DNA from 3 places in the Microbispora sp. H10885 genome. Region 3 is predicted to be linked to each of the others. Evidence: riboswitches for the same ligand, from Rfam matches in the RefSeq annotation. Region 3 holds a riboswitch; each other region holds the start of a gene.
The links. Region 3 has a riboswitch for cobalamin ahead of cobN (cobaltochelatase subunit CobN). Riboswitches for the same ligand answer to the same signal wherever they lie in the genome.
Positions count from the first base shown of each region.

Region 1: linked by a shared signal. The riboswitch ahead of HHX37_RS06245 (ribonucleoside-diphosphate reductase subunit alpha) and the one ahead of cobN (cobaltochelatase subunit CobN) in region 3 are both predicted to bind cobalamin.
Region 2: linked by a shared signal. The riboswitch ahead of HHX37_RS21035 (ABC transporter substrate-binding protein) and the one ahead of cobN (cobaltochelatase subunit CobN) in region 3 are both predicted to bind cobalamin.

Region 1 is NZ_JABBWY010000002.1:268,523-270,780, reverse strand. Features, by position in the region: gene HHX37_RS06250 (Bug family tripartite tricarboxylate transporter substrate binding protein) at 1-940, shown strand, start outside; cobalamin riboswitch at 986-1,196, shown strand; gene HHX37_RS06245 (ribonucleoside-diphosphate reductase subunit alpha) at 1,328-2,258, shown strand, end outside.
Region 2 is NZ_JABBWY010000007.1:449,889-452,146, reverse strand. Features, by position in the region: gene HHX37_RS21035 (ABC transporter substrate-binding protein) at 35-997, opposite strand; cobalamin riboswitch at 1,076-1,200, opposite strand; gene HHX37_RS21030 (acyltransferase family protein) at 1,538-2,258, shown strand, end outside.
Region 3 is NZ_JABBWY010000011.1:106,651-108,908, reverse strand. Features, by position in the region: gene cobN (cobaltochelatase subunit CobN) at 1-1,302, opposite strand, end outside; cobalamin riboswitch at 1,356-1,478, opposite strand; gene cobG (precorrin-3B synthase) at 1,557-2,258, shown strand, end outside.

The sequences.
Region 1 (2,258 bases), on a different contig from region 3:
ACTGGGGGTCCTGGCCCTGGCGGGCGGATGCGGCACCCCGGCGCCTCCGTACCGCGGGGAGATCTCCCTCCTCGTCCCCGGCCCGCCGGAGTGCTGGGGGGACGGCGTCGCCCGGAGCCTGAAGTCCCTCATCGAGGCCCGCCGCTGGGCCGGCAGAGTGCTGGTCACGCGGGACGCCGGGGGCGGCGGCGCGTCGGCCGTCGGACGCTTCGCCGTCGGACGGCCGGACCGGCTGATGGTCGCCGACCCCCTCCTGCTGGCCGACTGCGCGCTCGGGCGCGCGCCCGATGAGGCGGGGCCGTTCGCCGCCCGGACCGTGCCGCTGGCCAGGCTGGCGGGGGAGTGGCAGGTGCTGGTGACCTCCCCCGATTCGGGTTACCGCACGTTCGAGCAGGTCGCGGCGGCCCTGCTGCGCACCCCCGAGCGGGTGAAGGTGGCGGGCGGGCCCGACCGCGGGCCCGGCCACCTGCTGCTCGGCCTGACCGCCCGGGGCCTCGGGGCCGATCCGCGGCTGGCGGCGTACGAGGCCTTCGACAGCCCCGCACGGGCCGTCGCGGCGGTGGCCGAGGGGACGACCGCGCTCGCCTTCGGCGGGCGCGGCGACGTCGCCGCCCACGTCAGGGCCGGACGGCTGCGCCCGCTCGCCGTCTCCGCTCCCGAGCGCCTGCCCGGCCTGGACGCGCCCACGCTGACCGAGTCGGGGGTGCGGGTGGCGTACGCGAACTGGACCGGCCTGCTCGCCCCCCTCGGGGTGGCGGCCCGCGAGCGCGACGCGCTGACCGGCCTGTGCCGGGCCGTCGCGGACTCGCCCGCCTGGCTCCGCCTGTGCGAGCGCAACGGCTGGACGCCGATGTGGCTCGCCGGCGAGGAGTTCCGGCAGTGGCTCACGGGCGAGGCGCGTCGTACGGCCCTGCTTCTCGATGATCTCGGAATCCGGTGACCAACACAACTTGTAGGGTCGCTTGCGAGATCGCCCACTAGATGTAGGATCCATCGCGTCGCTGGTTCACCTCGGTGAGGCAAGAGGGAACCCGGTGGGAATCCGGGGCTGCCCCGCAGCGGTGAGCGGGAACGACCGCCGTCACAGAGCACTGGTGCGTGAGCGCACCGGGAAGCGACGGCCAGTAGGTCCGGCGGGCGTGTGTCCCGCCGGTCGCCCGCGAGCCCGAAGACCTGCCCGCGACCGCGCGCGGAGTCACCGCGCGTGCCCGCGCCGTGCCCCGAGGGAGGGCCCGCCGCCCGCAGGCCGTGCCGTCGCACGCGTGCGCCGCGGCGTCCCCTCCCCTCCGGCCGGCCGGGTCAGGAGACGAGGAGGAGAGGGCGACCGATGACGATCACCGACCCGGTCTCCGCGCCCGCGCGCCCCGCCACGGGGCCGCGCGGCGCGGAGGAGACCGCGGACGTCTGGCGGGCCATCGAGGAGGCGGCGGCGGGGGTCGTCGCGGACCCGGACAACTCCCGGCGGGCGGCGCGGCTGCTCGCCCGGGTGATCGAGGAGGAGACGGCGGGCCAGGGGGTGCGCGCCTTCTCCGAGTCGGTCGCGGCCGCCCACACGGCCGGGCTGCTGGGCGACGCGGTCGCCGCGTTCGTGGCCGACGAGGCCGAAGCGCTGGACGCGCTGATCGACCCGGCGGCCGACGACCGGTTCGAGTACTTCGGGCTGCGTACGGTCTACGACCGCTACCTGCTGCGGCATCCGGTCACGCGGCGGGTGCTCGAACGCCCGCAGCACTTCCTGCTGCGCGTGGCCTGCGGCCTGTCGGCGAGCGTCGGCGAGGCGGCCGAGCTGTACCGGCTGATGTCCGCGCTCGCCTATCTGCCCAGCTCGCCGACGCTGTTCAACTCCGGGGCGCGCCGCCCGCAGCTGTCGTCGTGCTTCCTGCTCGACTCGCCGCGCGACGAACTGGAGAGCATCTACGAGCGGTACGGCCAGGTGGCGCGGCTGTCGAAGTACTCCGGCGGGATCGGCGTCGCCTGGACCCGGGTGCGCTCGCGCGGTTCGCTGATCCGGGGCACCAACGGCCTGTCCAACGGCATCGTCCCCTGGCTGCGCACGCTCGACGCGTCGGTGGCGGCGGTGAACCAGGGAGGCAGGCGCAAGGGAGCCGCCTGCGTCTACCTGGAGACCTGGCACGCCGACATCGAGGAGTTCCTGGAGCTTCGCGACAACACGGGCGAGGAGTCGCGCCGCACCCACAACCTCAACCTGGCCAACTGGGTGCCCGACGAGTTCATGCGCCGGGTCGAGGCGGACGGCG
Region 2 (2,258 bases), on a different contig from region 3:
GCGCGTCACCGGGGGCCTGCGCGTCACCACCGGCTCAGCCCGCCGCCTTCTGGACGGCGTCGCTGACGACCTGGGCGAGGTCGGCGACGCGCGGTCCCCAGCGGGAGGCGACGTCGTCGTCGAGCTCCACCACGCGGTCCCGCTTCAGGGCGGCCAGGCCGGACCAGCCCGGCCGCTTGGCCAGCGCGGCGGCGTTCTGACCACAGCACTTGGTGTCGCCGAGGAAGATCAGGTCGGGGTCGGCCTTGGCCACGAACTCCGCCGACAGCTTGGGGTAGCCGCCCGCCGCGTCGGGGGCCTCGTCGGCGATGTTCTTCAGCCCGAACAGGCTGTAGACCTGCCCGATGAACGTGCTCGACGTGGCCGCGTACGGCGTGGTGTCCAGTTCGTGGTAGTAGGTCAGGCCCTTGCCCTTGGGCGCCGCCGCGACGAGCGCGTCGATCTTCTGCTTGACGCCGCCGGCCACCTCCTCGGCCTTGTCCACGTTGCCGGTGGCCGCGCCGAGGTCCCGGATCTGGTCGTAGGTGTCCTCCAGCTTGGTCGCGGCGGGCTCCAGCAGCACCGGGACGCCGACCTTCCCCAGCCCGGCGACCACGCCCTCCAGGTCGTTGGCGAGCACGACGAGATCGGGCTTGGCGGCGGCGATCGCCTCGACGTTGGGCTTGAAGCCCGACAGCGACGTCTTCGGCGCCTCGGGCGGGTAGTTCGACTGGTCGTCCACCGCGCCCACCTGGGCGCCCGCGCCGATCGCGAACAGGATCTCGGTGGCCGTCGGGGACAGCGACACGATGTGCTCGGGCCGCTTGGCGATGGTCACCGCGCCGTTGCCCGCCTGGATCGTGACGGGGAAGGCGCCGCCCGAGGCGGCGGAGCTGGAAGCGGCGGGGTTCGAGGCGGCGGGGGACGCGGAAGTGGCGGAGCCGTCGCTCTGGCCGCAGCCGGCCAGTCCGAGCATGCCCAGCACCACACCCGCGACGGCCGTACGCAGGGGCCTCACGAGGGTCCTCCAAGGGGGGAAAGCCGGGAAATCGAGAGACCCGCGGGATTGGACGGATCACCCTTTTCCACGAGGGTTGACGGCGTCGGCGCACAACGCAGGCGACCTGGCTCGTCCCCGGGGGCGGGGAACCACAGTTGCGGGACAGCGCCGGGTTCGCACCGGACTTCGCTGCGCTGCGCGCGTCGGACGCAACGGTACCAACCCGCCTCGCGGCGCCGTCATCCTCCCCCGGCCGCCGAGGTCCGCCCGCCTGCCCGTACGCCGGGGTGGTAGGGCAGGCCCCACCCCGATGGTGGGGGCTCGCCCATGATCGGGAGTAGTGGCTCCGTCGCTGCGCCGGACGGCGGCCGGGCGGGACCCTGGAACGGCCGGGCGGTTCCCGGCAGAAGCTCCTGACGGACTGTCTCCCCCGCTCCTCCTCAGTCCGCGAGCCGGCGCCGGAGCGCGCGGTCGCGGCCGGTCCCCGCTCCGGCCGGGCCCGTGACGGACGACCGGCGTCCGGCAACCGACGATCGACACACCGAAGGCGGCTCCCCCGTGTCCCTGACCATGCTTCCCCCCGCCCCCGCGCGGGCCCCGGCCGCCCCCGGGCCCCGGGACCGCTTCATCGACATCCTGCGCGTCTTCGGGATGGTCCTCGTGGTCGTCCAGCACTGGGCGATGCCGGTCCTGTCGTACGCCGGAGGACGGCTGACCACGGGCAACGCCCTGGCGGCGGCTCCGTTCGTCACCTGGATCTCCCAGGTGATGCCGCTGGTCTTCTTCGCCGGGGGCGCGGCCAACGCGATCAGCTTCCGGTCCGCGGCGCGCCGCGCCGGCCTGCCGGACACGGGCGAGACGGGCCGGGCGGCCCGGGAGCGGTCGACGCGGCGGCCGAGCGCGGAGAAGCGGACGGCCTGGGAGTGGACGGCGCGGGAGTGGACGGCGCGGGAGTGGACGGCGCGGGAGTGGACGGCGCGGGAGTGGACGGCGCGGCGGGTGCGCCGCCTGGCCTGGCCGGTGGCGCCGCTCGCGGCCGTCTGGCTGCCGCTCCCCCACCTCCTGACGGCGCTCGGCGTGCCCCCGCAGCCGGTCGAGGTGGCCGCGCGGACCGTCGGCCAGTTGCTCTGGTTCCTCGCCGTCTACCTGCTCGCGGTGGTGGCCACCCCCTGCCTGCTCCGCGTACGGGCCGGGGTCGCGCTGCCCGTGCTGGCGGGCGGCGCGGTGCTGACGGACGTGGTCCGCTTCTCGGGGCTGGAGGCCGCCGGCTATCTCAACG
Region 3 (2,258 bases):
GGGGAGGGTCTCGTACCAGGCGCGGTAGGCGGCGGCGGGGATGCGCACCGGGTTGGCGGCGAGCTGTTCCTCGGTGAGCCAGTCCTGGTCCTGGCCGCCCGCGGCGATCAGGGCGTGGATCAGCGCGTCGCCGTCCTGCTCGGCCTGGCCCGGGAAGCCGCCGCCGAGGTCGTAGCCCTCCTCGGCCAGCCGGGCCAGCAGCCTGACCGTGCTGGCCGGGGTGTCCAGGCCGACGGCGTTGCCGACCCGGGAGTTCTTCGTCGGGTACGCCGACAGCATCACGACGAGCCTCTTGTCCGCCGGGGGCACGTGGCGCAGCAGCCCGTGGCGTACGGCGATGCCCGCGACCCGCGCCGCGCGTTCGGGGTCGGCGACGTAGACGGTCAGGCCGTCGTCGTCGATCTCCTTGAACGAGAACGGCACCGTGATGATCCGCCCGTCGAACTCGGGGATCGCGACCTGCGAGGCGGCGTCCAGCGGGGACAGCCCGTCGTCGTTGTCCTCCCACTCGGCGCGGCTCGTCGTCAGGCAGAGGCCCTGCAGGATCGGCACGTCGAGTGCGGCGAGCGCGCCGACGTCCCAGGCCGCGTCGTCGCCGCCGGCCGACGCCGTCGCGGGCCGTGCCCCGCCCGCCGCGAGCACGGTCACCACCAGGGCGTCCGCGCCGCCCAGCACGTCGAGCAGATCCGGCTCCGCGGTGCGCAGCGAGGAGCAGAAGACCGGCAGCGCCCGGCCGCCCGCGTCCTCGATCGCGTCGCAGAGGGCGGCGACGAAGCCCGTGTTGCCCGCCATGTGGTGCGCCCGGTAGTAGAGCACCCCGATCACCGGCCCGTCGCCGGGGCGGCCCTCGCGTTCGAGGACCCCCCAGCTCGGTGTGGGCGCCGGGCCCGCGAAGCCGCGCCCGGTCAGCAGGACCGTGTCCGACAGGAACGCGTGCAGCTCGGCCAGGTTGGCGGGCCCTCCGTACGCGAGGTAGGCGTGGGCCTCGGCGCAGACGCCGCCGCTCACCGTGGACAGCTCCATGAGTTCGGCGTCCGGGGCCTGCTCGCCGCCGAGGACGACCACCGGGCACGGCCCCGCGAGGAGCGCGTCCAGCCCGTCCTCCCAGGCACGCCGGCCGCCGAGCAGCCGGACGACCACGAGGCCGGCGCCCTCGACCAGCGCGGGCAGGTCGTCCACGGTCAGCCGCGCCGGGTTGCCCAGCCGGTACGCGGCCCCACTCGCGCGGGCGCTCAACAGGTCGGTGTCCGACGTGGACAACAGGACGACGACGGGCTGCGCGGCGGACGCGTCTGTGCGCACGGCAAGGTCCTCCCTCGGGGTCCTCGCCCCGGGTCGTGGCGGCGCGACGGCAGGAGTCTCCTGGCTCCCGGATCGACGCTCACCCCGGCCTTCCCGTCTTCCGACAGTGGCCGTGTGGTGGGGTTCGCTCCCCGGTCACAGTGGCGGGACCGCGCCGGATTCACACCGGCTTCCTCCGCTTGCCATCGCTCACCGCAGACCCTACGTGACGGAGGTCGTGTCAGAAAACTGGCGTTAGCATCCTGTTCGTGGTCATGGGTGGCTTTTCTGGGCGCGCCGCCCAGGACGCGTGTCCCGGCGCGCTCCAGGTGCACGCGGCGGCGGACGGGGCGCTGGCCCGCGTCCGCGTGCCCGGCGGCGGGCTGGCCGCCGGCGCCCTGCGCGAACTGGCCGCCTGCGCCCGCGAGCTGGGCGCCGGGGTCGTCGAACTGACGTCACGGGCCAACGTGCAGGTGCGCGGGCTGGCCGACCCACCGGCGTTCGCCGCGCGGATGGCCGCCGCCGGACTGCTGCCGTCCGCGACCCACGAGCGCGTGCGCAACATCGTCGCCTCGCCGCTCAGCGGCCGTTCGGCGACGGCCCTCCTGGACGTGCGGCCCCTGGTGGCGGACCTCGACGCGGCCCTGTGCGGCCGCGCCGCCCTGGCTCAGCTGCCCGGCCGGTTCCTGTTCGCGCTCGACGACGGAACGGGTGACGTCCTCGGGCTCGGGGCGGACGTGACCCTCGCCGCGCACCCCGTCTCCCAGCCCGGCGGCGGCCTGACCCTGCTGCTCGCGGGGGAGCCGGTCGGGTCGGTGACCGCCGACGACGCCGTCTCCGTCGCGCTCGCCGCGGCCGAGGAGTTCCAGGAGGTGCGCGGGGACGCCTGGCGGGTGGCCGAACTCCCCGGCGGACCCGCGACGATCGCCGCCCGCCTCCCCGGCCGGCTCCCCCGTCGGCTCGCTGTCCTGCCCCCC